Regions from separate parts of the Delftia sp. S65 genome, predicted to be linked through region 2. Evidence: predicted binding sites of a transcription regulator. Region 2 holds the regulator's gene; each other region holds the start of a gene.

What was found. The regulator FNR, encoded in region 2, switches genes on or off when oxygen is low (the NO sensors DNR and NnrR bind a similar motif). The targets are predictions, from matches to a motif close to TTGATNNNNATCAA.
Region 1: a site for FNR is predicted at 2,599-2,612, ahead of cyoA (ubiquinol oxidase subunit II). Genes of this name have one in related genera too.
Region 3: a site for FNR is predicted at 3,733-3,746, ahead of dsrO (sulfate reduction electron transfer complex DsrMKJOP subunit DsrO). Genes of this name have one in related genera too.

Annotation. Positions count from the first base shown of each region.
Region 1 is NZ_JACVUR010000035.1:1,152-7,003, reverse strand. Features, by position in the region: gene alaS (alanine--tRNA ligase) at 1-219, opposite strand, end outside; gene IAE24_RS22735 (hypothetical protein) at 388-588, shown strand; gene IAE24_RS22730 (hypothetical protein) at 655-1,014, shown strand; gene IAE24_RS22725 (MFS transporter) at 1,071-2,408, opposite strand; gene cyoA (ubiquinol oxidase subunit II) at 2,707-3,753, shown strand; gene cyoB (cytochrome o ubiquinol oxidase subunit I) at 3,820-5,826, shown strand; gene cyoC (cytochrome o ubiquinol oxidase subunit III) at 5,819-5,852, shown strand, end outside.
Region 2 is NZ_JACVUR010000012.1:111,254-117,105, reverse strand. Features, by position in the region: gene ccoP (cytochrome-c oxidase, cbb3-type subunit III) at 1-880, shown strand, start outside; gene ccoG (cytochrome c oxidase accessory protein CcoG) at 958-2,412, shown strand; gene IAE24_RS13135 (FixH family protein) at 2,470-2,784, shown strand; gene IAE24_RS13130 (hypothetical protein) at 2,964-3,251, shown strand; gene fnr (fumarate/nitrate reduction transcriptional regulator Fnr) at 3,333-4,052, opposite strand; gene hemN (oxygen-independent coproporphyrinogen III oxidase) at 4,215-5,597, shown strand; gene IAE24_RS13115 (sulfite exporter TauE/SafE family protein) at 5,603-5,852, shown strand, end outside.
Region 3 is NZ_JACVUR010000013.1:81,866-87,717, forward strand. Features, by position in the region: gene IAE24_RS13685 (tetrathionate reductase subunit A) at 1-1,634, opposite strand, end outside; gene nrfD (NrfD/PsrC family molybdoenzyme membrane anchor subunit) at 1,713-2,756, opposite strand; gene dsrO (sulfate reduction electron transfer complex DsrMKJOP subunit DsrO) at 2,773-3,618, opposite strand; gene IAE24_RS13700 (hypothetical protein) at 3,974-4,438, shown strand; gene IAE24_RS13705 (DsrE family protein) at 4,423-4,824, opposite strand; gene dsbG (thiol:disulfide interchange protein DsbG) at 4,836-5,642, opposite strand; gene IAE24_RS13715 (TlpA family protein disulfide reductase) at 5,639-5,852, opposite strand, start outside.

The DNA of each region.
Region 1 (5,852 bases), on a different contig from region 2:
GCGCAGGCAGGTCTGCACCGAGGTGGCGCGCTTGTAGGGGCGCTTGTCGGTGCCCAGGAACACGTCCTTGAACTGGACCATGCCCGAGTTGGTGAACATCAGCGTCGGATCGTTGCCGGGCACCAGGGGGCTCGACTCCACGATGGTGTGGCCCTTGGATGCGAAAAAGTCCAGAAAGCTCTTGCGAATGTCGGCAACGGTGAAAGTGGGTGTGCTCATGGTGTCTAGGAGTTCGGAGCGCGCACGCGGGGCGCTGCCCCTGGCGGGAGGGTGTCCCGTCGGGACCAACGCGCATTATAGGTTTGCCCCATGGTTGCAGCAGCGAGCCCTGCCTGGCCTCCATCACGCACGTGGCCAAAGAAGGCCTCTCCTCCCATTTGCCCGCCCTTGAGCACGATCTCCAACCCGTCACTGACCGGATCGCTGACATGCGCGCGCAACAGCGGCACGCGACTGGCCGGTCCACGGCGCCTGCAGCTGCGGGTGGCGCCCCATCCGGGCCGCAGGGCCGACATTCTTGCGCTGGAGAAATGGCTGGTGCAGGAGATGGGGGAGATGGCTAGCACAGGCGATCTCGCCGTTCCCTGATCCCGCTCAGACTGCGCGCGATGGGCGCCCTGGATAATCGCCAGCCGGAACCACAGCAAGCACACCATGGCGCAACCACAGACACCCGAGCCCCATTCCAGCGAACCGGCCCCCGCTGCCAGCGCCAACGGATCCGATCCGGCCAAACCGCCAACACCGCCGAAATCGCCCAAGCCGCCAAAAAGCCGCATCGTGCCCTGGCTCATCGGCCTGCCCGTGGCCTTCTTCGCTGTGCTCATGCTGGCTGGCCAGTTGCTGTCCACGCCCGAAGGCGAGGCGCGCTGGGTGGAGCGCGAAACCATCAAGATCTGCCGCAAGGAAACCGCGCGGCCAGAGGCCGAGCGCAAGACGCAGCAGTTTGAATCGGTGCAGGACTGCGACAGGCTCGAATTCGACTTCAAGCAGCGCTACGGTGAAAACCCCTGAGGCGGAGGCGCAACGAAAAAGGCCGGCAGAGCCGGCCTTTGATTTGCTGCGCCCGTTCAGTCGCGCGTCTCGATGGCGCGGTTGATGCCCAGCGCCGCCAGCGTGCACAGCGCACCCGACAGCAGATAGATCCCCAGCGCCACCAGTCCGAAGCGCGAGGACACGCCCAGGGCCACCAGCGGAGCGAATGCCGCGCCCACCAGCCAGGCCATGTCCGAGGACAGCGCGGCACCCGTGTAGCGATAGCGTGAGGGGAAGTTGGACGTCACCGTGCCTGCCGCCTGGCCATAGGACAGGCCCAGCAGGATGAAGCCGACGATGATGAACACGTTGTTCCCCATCGTTCCGCTGCCCAGCAGCCAGGGCGCCAGGAAGCTGAAGATGCCGATCAGGCAGGCCATGGTGCCCAGCGTGTTGCGCCGGCCCACACGGTCGGCCAGCCAGCCCGAGACCATGATGGCGGCAGCCGCACAGAAGGCACCCACGATCTGCACCCCGAGCACATGGGTCACCGACTGGTCCGAATACAGCGAGATCCAGGACAGCGGGAAGATGGTCACCAGGTGGAACAGCGCAAAGCTGGCCAGGGCGGCAAACGCGCCGATCACCACGTTGCGACCCTCGTCGCGCATCAGCGGCAGCACGCCCATGGGCTCCAGCTCACGCTGCTGCAGCAGTTCGGTGTAGGACTGGCCCACGACCAGGCGCAGCCGGGCAAACAGTGCCACGACGTTGATGGCAAAGGCCACGCAGAAGGGATAGCGCCAGCCCCAGCTGAGGAACTCGTCGGCTCCCACATGGGCGTAGATGAAGGCAAACAGCCCTGCCGCGAGCACGAAGCCCAGCGGCGCGCCCAACTGGCCCATCATCGAATACCAGCCGCGCCGGTTCTTGGGCGCCGACATGGCCAGCAGCGACGGCAGGCCGTCCCACGAGCCGCCCAGCGCAATGCCCTGGCCTATGCGCAGCAGCGCCAGCACGATGATGGCGTTCACCCCCGCCTGCTGGTAGCTGGGCAGGAAGGCCATGCCCACGGTGCACACGCCCAGTAGAAACAGCGCCAGCGTCAGCTTGGTCGCCCGCCCCCAGCGCCGCTGCACGGCCATGGACAGCGCCGTGCCCAGCGGCCGGGCCACGAAGGCCAGCGAGAAGATGGCGAACGACATCAGCGTGCCGTCGAGCTTGGAAAGGTAGGGAAACAGCAGTGCCGGGAAGACCAGCACGCAGGCGATGCCGAACACGAAGAAGTCGAAGTACTCCGAGGATCGCCCGATGATCACGCCGACGGCGATTTCGTTGGGCGTGACATCTTCGTGGGTGTCGGCGCGGGACAGAGATTCTTTGCTCTCATAGCTTCCGCCGGGGAAGCTTGCAGTTGTGTCGAGGCCGCTCATAGATGGATGCTCCTTGTCTCGTCTCACTGACAGCTCTGTTCTACGCCCTCGCTTGATCTGGCGCAAGGCGGTTTCCACCTCGACCGGCCTCGGTGTTTGTCCTGCTGCGCGCGACGCGAAAATGCGGCCTCCGGACCGCCAGGCACATGCCGTGCACCCGCCCAGGTAGCAGAAAGTTCCCGGGTTCTCCTTGACGTTGGACAAAATGTCCAATGGACAAATTTATACTTCGTAATACATTTGCCCGGATCTTGTAATCCGCGTTTCTATGTAAACGCGCTCTTGTTGCGCCCCTAGCATGCTAAAAATCAAGGAACTCCGTGGGCCTGCGTGGCTCACCGCGGCCGCTTTGACAGCCAGTCTCACTGGCTGCAGCAAAGCCGTCGTGCTCAACCCCGCCGGCGACATCGCCGCGCAGCAAGGCAACCTGGTGGTCACGGCCACCTTGCTGATGCTGATCATCATCATCCCGGTGATCATCCTCACGCTGCTTTTCGCCTGGAAATACCGCCAGTCGAACACCGAGGCCCACTACGACCCCGAATGGCACCACTCCACCACGCTGGAGCTGGTGATCTGGTCCGTGCCGCTGATGATCATCATCGCGCTGGGCGCCATCACCTGGATCAGCACCCACAAGCTCGACCCCTACCGTCCGCTGGACCGCGTCTCGGCCACCAAGCCGCTGAGCACCGATGTCAAGCCGCTGGAGGTGCAGGTCGTGGCCATGGACTGGAAGTGGCTGTTCTTCATCCCTGAAAAAGGCATCGCCACCGTCAACGAGCTGGCCGCTCCCGTGGATCGTCCCATCCACTTCAAGCTGACCGCCACCTCGACGATGAACTCCTTCTACGTGCCTGACCTGGCCGGCATGATCTATGCCATGCCCGGCATGCAGACCGAGCTGAACGCCGTGATCAACAAGCCCGGCGTGTTCCACGGCCTGGCATCGCACTACAGCGGCGCCGGCTTCTCGGGCATGACGTTCAAGTTCCATGGCCTGAGCAACGAAGAGTTCGATCAGTGGGTTGCCAAGGCCAAGTCCGAAGGCAAGGCCCTGACGCGCGATACCTACCTGAACCTGGTCAAGCCCAGCGAGCGCAACCCGGTCGAGCGCTTCGCCACGGTGGACGAAGGCCTGTACGACAAGGTGCTCAACCGCTGTGTCGAAGAAGGCAAGATGTGCATGCATCACATGATGGCCATCGACGCTGCCGGCGGCGAAGCCTATCTCAAGGCCGTGGGCATGAACCTGCCCCAGGATGTGTGCACGGTGCAAAACGCCGACCGCGTCGTGGCCTTCCTGGACCAGCGCGACGGCTCCGCAGCCGCTGCGCAGCAATAAGCAGTTAGCGGACGCGGACGACGGCCAGACCGCCGCCCGCTCCCATCACGACCTAAGAGACTCGATATGTCTGAACATACCTCCCCGGCACAGGCCCACTGGCTGCTGGGACGCATCACTTGGGACTCCATCCCGATGGCGCATGAGCCCATCGTGCTGGCGACCTTCATCGCCGTGGTGCTCGGCGGCCTTGCCGTGCTGGGCCTGCTCACCAAGTTCCGCCTGTGGGGCCCGCTGTGGCGCGACTGGCTGTGCAGCATCGACCACAAGAAGATCGGCATCATGTACATGATCCTCGGTCTGGTCATGCTGCTGCGCGGCTTTGCCGACGCGCTGATGATGCGCCTGCAGCAGGCCATGGCCTTCGGCGACAACCTGGGCTACCTGCCTCCGCACCACTACGACCAGATCTTCACGGCACACGGCGTGATCATGATCTTCTTCGTGGCCATGCCCTTCGTGACCGGCCTGATGAACTATCTGGTGCCGCTGCAGATCGGCGCCCGCGACGTGTCCTTCCCGTTCCTGAACAACTTCAGCTTCTGGATGACCACGGGCGGCGCCGTGCTGGTGATGATCTCGCTGTTCCTGGGCGAGTTCTCCACCTCCGGCTGGCTGGCACTGTCCAACCTGGGGGCGCAGAACCCCGGGGTCGGGCTTGACTACTACATCTGGGGATTGCAGGTGGCCGGCGTCGGCACCACGCTGTCAGGCATCAACCTGATCGTGACCATCATCAAGATGCGCGCACCCGGCATGAACCTGATGAAGATGCCCGTCTTCACCTGGACCGCCCTGTGCACCAACGCGCTGATCGTGGCCTCGTTCCCCATCCTGACCGCAGCCCTGGTGCTGATGTCGCTGGACCGCTACGTCGGCACGAACTTCTTCACGAACGAGCTGGGCGGCAACCCCATGCTGTACGTGAACCTGATCTGGATATGGGGCCACCCCGAGGTCTACATCCTGATCCTGCCCTGCTTCGGCATCTTCTCGGAGATCGTCTCCACCTTCAGCCGCAAGCGCCTGTTCGGCTACACCTCCATGGTGTACGCGACGGTGTGTATCACCATCCTGTCCTACCTGGTCTGGCTGCACCACTTCTTCACCATGGGCTCCGGCGCCAGCGTGAACACCTTCTTCGGCATCACGACGATGATCATCTCGATCCCGACGGGCGCCAAGATCTTCAACTGGCTGTTCACCATGTACCGCGGCCGCATCCGCTTCACGGTGCCGATGCTGTGGACCGTGGGCTTCATGTGCACGTTCGCCATCGGCGGCATGACCGGCGTGCTGCTGGCCGTTCCCCCGGCCGACTTCGTGCTGCACAACAGCCTGTTCCTGATCGCCCACTTCCACAACGTGATCATCGGCGGCGTGGTGTTCGGCGTGTTCGCCGGCATCAACTTCTGGTTCCCCAAGGCCTTCGGCTACAAGCTCGACGAGTTCTGGGGCAAGTGCTCGTTCTGGTTCTGGCTGGTCGGCTTCTGGGTCGCCTTCACTCCGCTGTACGTGCTGGGCCTGATGGGCGTGACACGCCGTGCCAACCACTTCGAGGACCCCTCGCTGCAGATCTGGTTCGTGATCGCCGCCCTGGGCGCCGGTCTGGTGGCACTGGGCATCGGCAGCTTCCTGATCCAGCTGGTGGTCAGCTACTTCAAGCGCGACCAGCTGCGTGACGTGACCGGCGACCCATGGGAAGGCCGCACGCTGGAGTGGGCCACCTCCTCGCCCCCTCCCCAGTACAACTTCGCCTTCACGCCCGTGGTGCATGAGATCGATGCCTGGTGGGACATGAAGAAGCACGGCTACCAGCGTCCGCTGACCGGCTTCAAGCCCGTCCACATGCCGTCCAACACCGGCGCCGGCGTCGTGATCGCAGCGCTGTCCACGGTCTTCGGCTTCGCGATGATCTGGCACATGTGGCCCCTGGCCATTGCGTCGTTCGCCGCCACCGTGCTGGCGTCGATCATCCACACGTTCAACTACAAGCGCGACTACTACATCCCCGCCGCGGAAGTCGCGGCCACGGAAGAACTGCGCACACAACAGCTGGCACGTCATGTCTGATACCCGTTACACCGCAGGCGGCGCTG
Region 2 (5,852 bases):
CACGGCGATCACGCTGGGCGGCATCATCGGCTGCCTGCTGCTGCTGTATCTCACCGCACGCAAGAAGGTGGTCCCCTCGGCCGACAACACCACGGGCCACGTCTGGGACGAGGACCTGCGCGAGCTGAACAACCCCATGCCCAAGTGGTGGATGTGGCTGTTCATCATCACCTCGGTGTTCGGCTTCGCCTACCTGGCGGCCTATCCGGGCCTGGGCTCGTTCGCGGGCAAGCTGGGCTGGACGCAGCTGGGCGCCTATGAAAACGAGATGGCCAAGGCCCGCGCGGACCTGGAGCCGCTGTACGCCAAGTTCACGAGCATGAGCACCGAAGACATGGCCAAGGACCCCCAGGCCATGGCCATCGGCGAGCGCCTGTTCATGAACAACTGCGCACAGTGCCACGGCTCGGACGCACGCGGCGGCAAGAGCTTCCCCAACCTGACCGATGGCGACTGGCTGCATGGCGGCACGCCCGAGAAGATCAGGGAAACCATCACGGGCGGCCGCATCGGCATCATGCCGCCCATGGCCGCTGCCGTCGGCACGCCCGACGATGTGCGCAACCTCTCGCACTATGTGCTGAGCCTGTCGGGCAGCCCGCACGACTCGCTCAAGGCCTCGCTGGGCAAGTCCAAGTTCACGGCCTGCGCTGCCTGCCACGGCATGGACGGCAAGGGCAACCAGGCCCTGGGCGCACCCAACCTGACCGATGACATCTGGCTGCACGGCTGGGGCGAGGCCGCCATCACGGCCATGATCAACAACGGCAAGCACAACGAGATGCCTGCCCAGAAGGACAAGCTGACCGAGGCGCAGATCGCGGTGCTTGCTTCCTATGTCTGGGGCATGTCGCACAAAGACGGCGCAGTCCGTCAGTAAGCACGGGGGCGGCGCTGCGGCGCCGCCTTTTTGCGTTTTGAGTTTTCAGATATTTCAAAAAAACAAAGGAACCCACCATGAAGCCCGAGAGCGGGGATGACACCGGGAAGCCTCCCCGCAAAGTCATTCCGATCACGCCGGCCACGCCTGATCCGGGCGAGCTGGTGTCGATGTTCGAGTCGGAAAAGAAGGTCTACCCGCGCTCCATCAGCGGTGTCTTCGCACGCTGGCGATGGGCCCTGGTGTTTCTTACCCAACTGGTTTTCTACGGCCTGCCCTGGCTGGAGTGGGGCCAGCGCCAGATGGTGCTGTTCGACCTCGGAACGCGGCGCTTCTATCTCTTCGGGCTGGTGCTGTACCCGCAGGACTTCATCTACCTGGCGGGCCTGCTGATCATCTCGGCGCTGGCATTGTTCCTGTTCACGGCCGTGGCCGGGCGCCTGTGGTGCGGCTTCTCGTGCCCGCAGACGGTCTACACCGAGATCTTCATGTGGGTGGAGCGCAAGGTCGAAGGCGACCGCAGCGCGCGCATGCGGCTGGACAAGAACGGCTGGACCTTCGAGAAGGCCTGGAAGAAGTCGCTCAAGCAGTTGCTGTGGATCGCCATTGCGCTGTGGACCGGCTTCACCTTCGTGGGCTACTTCGTGCCCATCCGCGAGCTGGGCGGCGAGCTGCTGGCGCTGCAGGGCAGCTGGCAGATGTTCTGGGTGCTGTTCTACAGCTTTGCCACCTATGGCAACGCGGGCTACATGCGCGAGCAGGTCTGCAAGTACATGTGCCCCTATGCGCGCTTTCAGAGCGCCATGTTCGACCGGGACACCATGATCGTCAGCTACGACACGGGCCGGGGCGAGCCGCGTGCACCGCGCACCAAGAAGGTGGACTACAAGGCCCAGGGCCTGGGCGACTGCATCGACTGCAAGATGTGCGTGCAGGTCTGCCCCGTGGGCATCGACATCCGCAACGGCCTGCAATACGAATGCATTGGCTGCGGCCTGTGCATAGACGCCTGCAATTCCATCATGGACAAGATGGAGTACCCGCGCGGCCTGATCCGCCTGACCACGCAGAACGCCATGGCCGGCCTGTGGCGGCGTGCCCAGGTGTTGCGCCGCATCTTCCGTCCGCGCGTGCTGATCTACTCGGCCGTGCTGATCGGCTTGAGCGTGGCCATGATCGTGAGCCTGGCGTTGCGCCAGTCGGTCAAGGTGGACGTGATCCGCGACCGCGCCTCGCTGTCGCGCATCGTGGCGGGCGGCAAGCTGGAGAATGTCTACCGCCTGCAGATCATGAATGCCACCGAGCAGGCCCAGCGCTACCGCATCAGCGCCCATGGCCTCGATGGGCTGGAGCTGGCGTCCGAGCAGGAAGTCGAGGTCGGCCCGGCCGAGACGCGCGGCATTGCGGCGCGACTGCAGATTCCCTACGGTTCGGCCGAGCCGGGCTCGCACACCGTATTCTTCGATATCGATGCCGTGCATTCAGGCGCGGGACGCGCGTCCGAAAAGGCCGTCTTCCTGGTGCCCCGGTGATGTTCCTGGCAGGCGCGGCACGGTCCGCGCCTGCCGCCTGAAAGAAAGAGGTTTCCCATGTCTTCCAGTCCCGCAGTTTCCGCGCCCGCGCAGGCTCCCTCGCACCCCGACGCCGGCAAGCCCTGGTGGAGGTTCGGCCATGTCTGGCTGGTGGTGGCCGGCCCGGCGGCCGTGGTGGTCGCTGCCGTGATCACGGCCATCATCGCCATCAATGGCGCCGATCCCGTGATCGACCCCGACTACTACCGCAACGGCATCACGATCAACGAGCGTGCCGATGGCGTGCGCGAAGTGCCCAAGAGCATGGCGCCCGCCGTCACCGGCCGCAACCATGCGGCTACGCCCGCGCACGATCACCCCACGGACCGCTGATCGCCGTGCACCCCTGCAAGAGGCCGCAGTCGCGGCCTTTTTGCATGGCGGATCGCATCTCCGGCATGCGCGACGGGTGAGGGTTTCCTACAGGCGTGCAGGGCGCTGCGGGGCTTGGCGCCATGCGTTGGCGCGGCGCACAATGAAGGCGACCCCTCGACAGCACAAGGAGATCGCTGATGTTGGCCCAACGCTGGATGTGGATTGCCTGGCCTGCCTTTCTGGCAGCCGCCGTGATGGAGATGCTGGTTTTTGCCTTTGTGGACCCGCTGGAGCTGCATTGGCTCGGCGACCTGGGCTGGTCGCGCCAGGGCATCTACACGCTGGCCTTCTTCGCCTTCTGGGGCGTGACCATGCTCTCCAGCCTGATGACCACCATGCTGGGCTGCTCGGCCCGCGATCTCAATGACGGCGTGGTCTCCGAGCCCGACCCGGACCTGGCCATGCAGGGGCTGGGGCGGGACTGAGCGAGAGCCCGCCGCAATGAACAAGGCCCGCTGTCGCGGGCCTTGTTCATTGGCGGATGAATGCTTGCCGCCCTTGCAGCCTCACTGGCACTGCTGGCTGTTGACGATGCGCTTGAGCGCCTCCGTGTCCAGGATGCGCAGATGGCGCTGGCGCACCTCGATGATGTTGTCGTCCGCGAACTTGGAGAAGGTGCGGCTCACCGTCTCCAGCTTCAGGCCCAGGTAGCTGCCGATTTCCTCGCGCGTCATGCGCAGCACCAGTTCGGACTTGGAAAAGCCCCGTGCATGCAGGCGCTGCACGAGGTTGAGCACGAAGGCGGCCAGGCGCTCTTCGGCGCGCATGCTGCCCAGCAGCAGCATCACGCCGTGCTCGCGCACGATCTCGCGGCTCATGACCTTGTGCACATGGTTTTGCAGGGCCGTGACCTCGCGCGACAGGTCTTCCAGCTTGTCGAAGGGCATGACGCAGACTTCGGCGTCTTCCAGCGCGACGGCATCGCAGGTGTGGTGGTCGTTGACGATGCCGTCCAGGCCGATGATCTCGCCGGCCATCTGAAAGCCTGTGACCTGGTCGCGTCCGTCCTCGGTGGCCACGCAGGTCTTGAAGAAGCCGGTGCGGATGGCGTACAGCGAGGTGAATGTCTCGCCGTTGCGAAACAGCAGGCCTCCGCGCTTGACCTTGCGGCGCGTGGCCACGATGTCGTCGATGCGCTGCATCTGCTCGGCATCCAGGCCCATGGGCATGCACAGTTCGCGCAGGTTGCAGTTGGAGCAGGAGGCTTTGATGGTCTGAAGGTTCATGGAGTGATAAACATCAGCGGCACACAGCGTGCCGGCGGTGACCTCGTGGATTGCGATGAGTTGGATCAAATTGTCGCAGCAGTCCCTCAAACAACTCTTGATATGAGTCAAGGACATGACCGATGTGCTGCGGCACAGTCGAGGTATTAGAGGAAAAAACCCATGACCGCTGTCACCCCAGAGCTGCTGCGTCGCTTTGACGTACCGGGGCCCCGATACACCTCGTTCCCTACCGCCGACCGCTTTGTCGAGGCCTTTGGTGCAGAGGACTATATCCTGGCGCTGCAACAACGCAAATCGAGTACCGCAGCGCGTGCCATGCCTTTGTCGCTGTATGTGCACGTGCCCTTTTGCGAGTCGCTTTGCTATTACTGCGCCTGCAACAAGATCGTGACGCGCCACCACGATCGCGCCGCCGTCTACCTGGACTACCTGGCGCGCGAGATGGCCTTGCACACGGCCCATTGCGGCAAGGGCCAGACCGTCAGCCAGCTGCACCTGGGCGGCGGCACGCCCACCTTCTTCTCCGACGACGAGCTGCGCACGCTGATGGGCCTGTTGCGCGAGCATTTCAAGCTGGAGCCGGGTGGCGAGTACTCCATCGAGGTCGATCCGCGCACCGTCAGCGTCGAGCGCCTGGCCGTGCTCAAGGAGCTGGGCTTCAATCGCCTGAGCTTCGGCGTGCAGGACTTCGACGAGCAGGTGCAGATCGCCGTGCACCGCGTGCAGCCGGCCGAGCAGGTGTTCGAGCTGGTGGCGGCCGCGCGGCAGCTGGGCTTTGCCTCCATCAACGTGGACCTGATCTACGGCCTGCCCAAGCAGACGCCCGAATCCTTCGAGCGCACGCTGGCCCAGGTCAACGCGCTGCGGCCCGACCGCATCGCGCTCTATGCCTATGCCCACCTGCCCGAGCGCTTCAAGCCGCAGCGGCGCATTGCGGCCGAGGATCTGCCCCAGGGGGCCGACAAGCTGGCCATGCTGTCGCGTTCCATCGCCGCGTTCATGGACGGTGGCTATGTCTATGTGGGCATGGACCACTTCGCCCTGCCGGAGGACTCGCTGGCCGTGGCCAAGCGCCAGGGCCGGCTGCACCGCAACTTCCAGGGCTACAGCACCCAGCCCGACTGCGACCTGATTGCGCTGGGCGTTTCGGCCATCGGCAAGGTGGGTGCCAGCTACAGCCAGAACGCCAAGACGCTGGAGGAGTACTACGACGCCATCGACGCCAGCCACCTGCCCGTGGTGCGGGGCCTGGCGCTGTCGCGCGACGACCTGGTGCGCCGCGCCGTCATCATGGCCATCATGTGCCAGGGCGCCGTGCTGTTCGAGCCCATGGAGCAGGCCTGGCTGCTGGGCTTTCGCGAGTACTTCGCGCCCGAGATGGCGGCCCTGGAGGACCTGCAGGCCAAGGGCCTGGTGCAGATCAGCGACGAGGGCTTCCAGGTCACTCCCATGGGCTGGTACTTCGTGCGCGGCGTGGCCATGCTGTTTGACCGATATCTGCAGGCGGACAAGAACCGGGCGCGGTTTTCGAGGATCATCTAGGCCCCATGCTGTTGTCGCTGCTCTGGACCGCTTTGATCATGGGGCTCGTCGGCGGGCCCCATTGCCTTGCCATGTGCGCTGCGCCCTGCGGCGTGGTCACGGGCGGGGCGGGGCAGGGCGGCGGCTCGCAGGTGGTGGCCGTGCATGGATTGCAAAGCCGACTGTGGCTGCGCACGGCGCTGTTCCACGGCGGCCGTCTGGCCGGTTATGCCAGCCTGGGCGCTGCCTCGGCCCTGGCCATGGAGAGCCTGTCCT
Region 3 (5,852 bases), on a different contig from region 2:
CCATGCGCATCGGCCACGGCGCGCTTGCCATGGCTGGTGAACTCGCGCGCCAGCGCCTCGATCTCGCCGCGCGCCACGCCGCACAGCGCCGCGTACTCGTCCAGTGTCTTGAGGCTGGCCTGCTCATGCAGCTTGGCCAGCGAGGAGCAGACCGACAGCTCGGGGGCCTGGTCTGCGCCTTCGGCCTTCAGGCCGGGCACGGCCACGCGGGTGCGCACCATCAGCTGTGCAGGCTCGGCCTGGGTGTGCGGCGCCAGGCTGCCATCGGCACGCTGCACCACGAACACATCCTGGGCCGGCTTGCCGTCTTCGGCCGGCGCGGGCAGGGCCCAGCCCACGTCGGCGCCGCGCAGAAAGCTGCCATGGCGCGGGTGGCCGGGCTCGTTGACCAGCAGGTGCGTGGCATTGCTCCAGGACGCCTCGCCCGCCGCCTGCATGGCGGCCGGGCCGGGCTGGGCGAGAAAGCCCGTGTCATAGCGCGCCTCGTCCAGGATGACGCGGATCAGCGCCATGGCCAGGGCCAGGTCGCTGGCCGGCTTGACGGCCAGCCAGCGGTTGCCGCTGCCTGCAGCCAAGCTGGACGAGGTCGGCAGCACGGGCGAGACCACCACGTAGCGGAAACGGTTGTCCTCGCGCGAGCGGGCCTCGGCCAGTTCGCGGCCCTGGCGCTGGAAGGGGTTGCCGGACTGCGCGGGTGCCGCGCCGATGAACAGGCCGAAGCTGGCATGGCTCCAGTCGGGCTTGCCGTGCGGCATGCCGGGCAGGTCGCCCAGGGCCGCTGCCGCACCCACGCGAAAACTCTGGCCGCAGTAGGCGCCGTGGTTGCTGACGTTCACGGTGCCGAAGGACGGCCCCGCAAAGCGGCGCAGCAGCTGGGCGCGGCCTTCGTTGGAGGCGTCGGTCACCAGCAACTGGTTGGAGCGCGGACCGAACTCGGGGTTGTCGGCGTCCAGCGGCGTCCTGATGTCCCAGATGGCGCGCAGGCCATCGACCTGGCCTTCGCCGAACAGGTCGCCGCCCTCGCAGACTTCCTGCACCAGCTGCTCGAAGGAAATGCTCTGCCAGCGGCCGCTGCCGCGCGGGCCCACGCGCTTGAGCGGGGTGAGCACGCGGTGCGGCGCACTCTGGTGCTCCAGCATGGACGAGCCGCGCGCGCAGGCCGTGGCCCGGCCCTCCAGGCCCAGCTCCTTGCCCAGTTTGGCGTAGACCTCGCGCACGGGTTCTTCCATGGCGGCAGGGCGCGTGGTGGCCAGCGGGTGGTAGGGGTTGCCTGCCACGCGCAGGATGCGGTTGCTGGCGGTATCGACACGCACGCGCACGCCGCACTGCGTCCAGCAGCCCAGGCAGCTGGAGGGGCTGACCACCTGGCCGGGCTGGGTGGCGAGCGCGCCCGTGGCCGGGTCGATGCGGAACTCCGGCGTCAGCGAATTGCCGCGCGTGGCGCTGGCCGTGGGCGTGCCCGAGGTGCCTGTCACCAGGCCTTTGGCGCCACGTGCCAGCGTCTCGCCGTAGCCGGCCGCAAAGGCGGCCAGCCCACCGGCGGTGAGTCCGCCGCGCAGCAGCAGGCGGCGGCGTGTGGCCTCGGCATCCAGGGAATCTTCGGGAGCTTGGGGGAGTTTCTTCTTGTCGGTCATGAAAGGCTTTCTGTGGCGCGGCCGGCCGGTGGCGGGCCGCGCTCCGTGAATGGGTGAGGGGTCGTCAGGGCGGCGGTGTCAGAGGGCGCGGGCCGCGGCCGAGCGCGCGGGAAACAGCTCCAGCGCCCAGGTGGCCAGCGTCACCAGTGCAATGCACAGGCCGGCCACGCCCAGCATGCCCAGCAGGCCGTCGCCGCCCAGCGGCATGTGGTAGATGTACAGGCCCGCGCCGTACTTGGGCACGCCTTGCACGCCCATGAACAGCGCCCAGCGGAAGGCCCAGGCCGCGGCGGCCAGGCCCAGCCCCAGGGCCAGCGTGTAGCGCGGGCAGGCCATGCGATGCCCACCCCGCACCAGGGCCCACAGCAAGGCGGCACCGGCCACGGCCGAGCCCAGCATGCTCAGGCGCCAGACCGGAAACTGCTGCCACAGCTGCAGCGCCGCCTGGAAGGAGCGGCCCTGGCCCAGCCAGCCGGCAACGGCCCAGACCGCCACCATGGCCAGCAGGCACAGCGCCAGCGCCAGGCCCAGCACGCGCAGGGCCTGCAGGGCGCCGGCATCGGGGCGGTGGCGGGCGGGCAGAAAGCGCGCCGTCACCAGCATGCAGCCCACCGTGGCCAGCCAGCCCGTGAGTGCCAGGTTCAGCGGCACCCACAGCGTGTTCCACAGCGGGCGCGAGCGCACGGCCATCAGCTCGGCGCCGGTATAGGCGGTGATGGTCAGCGCCGACACGGCCAGCAGCGGTGCCAGCCAGCGCAGCCACTGCGGCCGGCCCAGCCACCAGGCCAGCACGAAGGCCAGCGCCAGTCCCACGAAGACCGGCAGCAGCAGGGCGCCCACCGACATCCACGACCACGGCGTGAAGTGCGCATAGAAATGCCAGAAGCGCGCAGGCTGGTGCAGGTCGGCCAGCAGCGACACGGGCGCGGCGATGGCGCTGACGGCCAGCACCAGCACGGCGGCCGGCAGCAGGCGCGCCATGGCGCTGCCGCGAGGCGCCCAGGCGCAGGCGGCGGCCAGCAGGGCGGCGCCCGTGGCAATGCCGGCCAGGAAGAAGTACTGCACGGCCCAGGGCAGCCAGGCCGATTCGTAGGCGGGGGTCAGGAGTTCGACGATGTGCATGGGGTGCTCCTTGCGTTCAGTGGGAAGTGACCAGCCGCACGCTGGCCTGCCCGTCCACGCCGTCGACGAAGGCGTCGGGCAATCCCAGGTAGTACACATGCGGGTCCGTGCCCATGGCGGGCTTGAGCACCTTGAGGTCCTTGGCGTGCTCGCGCATGCGCTGGCGGATCTCGCTGCCCTCGTCGTTGAGGTCGCCGATCACGCGGGCGCCGCCCACGCAGCTTTCCACGCAGGCCGGCAGCAGTCCGGCCTCCAGGCGGTGCTCGCAGAAGGTGCACTTGTCGGCGGTCTGCGTCTCGTGGTTGATGAAGCGTGCGTCATAGGGGCAGGCCTGCACGCAGTAGCCGCAGCCCACGCAGCGCTCGTTGTCCACCAGCACGATGCCGTCGCTGCGCTGGAAGGTGGCCTGCACCGGGCAGACCGGCACGCAGGGCGGGTTGTCGCAGTGGTTGCACAGGCGCGGCAGGTTGAGCATGGCCGGCGGCAGGTCCTCGTTGCCCGCGTGCTGCACCTCGTACTGCAGCACCGTGGTGCGGAACTGGCCCAGCGGCGGCAGGTTCTCCATGGAGCAGCTCACCGTGCAGGCCTGGCAGCCTATGCAGCGGCGCAGATCCACCAGCATGCCGTAGCGCCTGCCGGCCTCGCCGGGGCGGCGCGGTGGCTGGAAACCCGTGGTGCCGGGCGCGGCCGCCGCCACGGGCAGGGCCACGGCCGCCATGGCGGCGGCCAGCAGGTCCTGCAGGAAGCCGCGCTTGCCGGCGGCGGGCTGCGCATGGGCGGCGGTGCGGGCGGGGATGTCCTGGGAGGAGGGCTTGCAGCTGCAGTCGTTGCAGCCGCTGCCGGCGCGGGATGTTTTTGGCATGGCCTGTCTTTCATCGTCCTGCGGCCACGGAGGGTGGTCGCTCAAACTCAATAAAGCATTAAAAATATGCTTTTTATATTGAATTTAATATATGAAATTCAGGGCTTTGGCGGCTTGATGTGAGTCAAGCAATGGGCTTTCCAAGTGCCTGCAGAGTGCTTGCAAAGTGCCACCGACTGCCTGCCATGGACAGGCGCCCAAGGCAGTCCATAGCGTGTGGCGCAGGGATTAAGACGGGGTTAACAGGGTGACTGCATTCCTCGGGAATGCAGGGCGCGTATCGGAAATCACCCTCTTGTTTCCGTGCGCGGCCCCGGTCTACGCTGCTTGTGTCGCCACTGCCAAGGAGTTCTCCATGAACCATGCCCTGAACAGCCTTGCTTCGGAACTGGACCTTGCCGCCGAAGCCGGCGAGCACCTGAGGCTGCAATTCACACAGGCCTGCGTGGACCGCATCGCGCACCTGCTGGAAGACCCGGACGTCATCCGCTGCGCACAAGGCCTTCGCCGCTACCTGGACGGCCAGATCGACAGGCAGGAGCTGGACCGCCTGGCCCGCGAGGCGGCCAGCCTGGCCAACCACCACCAGGGATCGCGCTCCCTCGACGGCTGCGGCCATGCCGCCGTGTCCGCCACCTATGCCACGGCCCATGGGCTGGCGGGCCGGGCGCTGCAGGCGGCCGACTATGCGGCCTACGCCATGGTCTATGGCGAGGGCGGCCACGGCGCCGTCACGGACCGGGAATCGTTCGAGCCTGAATACCAATGGCAGGCGCGCTGCCTGGCCTCGCTGGCGCAGGCCGCTCAGCAGCGCACGTAGCACCAGGCCGACTGCTGCAGCAGGGCCAGTGACTCGATGCCGCCCTGCGGCAGCACGCGCATGCCGGCAGGCGCCTCGCGGCCCAGCTTCCTGAGCGTGTTCGGGCAGACCAGCGCATGGGCCAGGGCGTCCGCATCCAGATGCTGCGGCGTGCCCGGCGCGGCGTCCAGCAGCGCCTCGACGGCCGGGCCGTTGATGACGATGCGGACCTCGGCACCGGGCCGGTCCTGGCGCAGGTTGGCCAGATTGCTGCGTGCACGGGCCAGGGCGCCGGGTGTGGGCGCATGCAGCACGATGCGCAGCGGCGGCGCATCCGGCCGGGCGGGGAACAGGTCGCTCCAGTCGTTGGAGGCGGTGGAAGCGGCGGGAGAACGGCTTGTGCTCATGGTCGTCCTCGTCATTTCCTGCCACGCGGCCCCATGACCTCTTCCAGCAGGCCCGGCGGCAGGCCGGTGCGCACCTGCACCAGCCCCTTGTCATCCTTCCAGACCAGGGCCGGCGTGGCACGCAGGCCCCAGGTGGACATCAGCGAGGCATGGTTGGCCAGCACCTGCCGCGTGGCCTGCGGCACCGGGGCCAGCGGCGTGGCGCCCGCGCCCTCTGCGCTGGCGCGGCCGGCCTTGGCATAGGCGCGTGCGTGCTCGGCCAGGGCCTGCTCGGGCTGGCGCGCGGTCAGCAAGGCGGCGGCCTTGCCCTCGCTGCTGGGCTTGAGGATGCCCACCAGAATGTGGCGCAACTGCACCTGGCCGCTCTCCACCCAGGGCCGGGCATCGTTCCACAGCTGGTTGCAATAGGGGCAGTTGGGGTCGGTGAACACATAGACCGTGCGCGGCGCGTCGGCGCGGCCATCCGGTATGGACTGGGCGCGCTGCACATCGCTCCACAGCTGCTCGCCCATGGGCTTTTGCACGGCGGCCTGCAGGGCCTGGGCGTTCACGTCGCGGCCCTGGGCGTCGATCACCGTGCCCAGCACCCAGTGCTTGCCGTCAGGCATGCGGTAGATGGGCACGGGCTGGCGGTCGCGGTAGGCGGCCCAGGCCTTGAGTCCGCCCACGGCCGGCAGCGGTCCCACCAGGGTCAGTCCCTGCTGGGCCAGGAAATCCTCCGATGGCAGCTCGGACGCCGCAGCCGGCAGGGCCAAGGCTGCCGACAGGGCCAGGGCTCCTGCCAGTGCAGGCAGGGGAAACAGGGGGGAAGCGCTCATGAACATTCCTTCAGATGCTGGGCCAGGCTGGCGCGCGACAGCTCGCCCATGCGCATGCCGCACAGCCGGCCGTCGGCGCCATAGAAATAGGTGGAAGGCAGGCCCCGCTGGCGCCAGTGCCGGCCGGCCTGCTGCTGCGGGTCGAACAGCACCTGGGCCAGCGGCAGCGGGGCCGTCGCCTGCTCGCGCCGCAGGTAGCCCATCACGGCC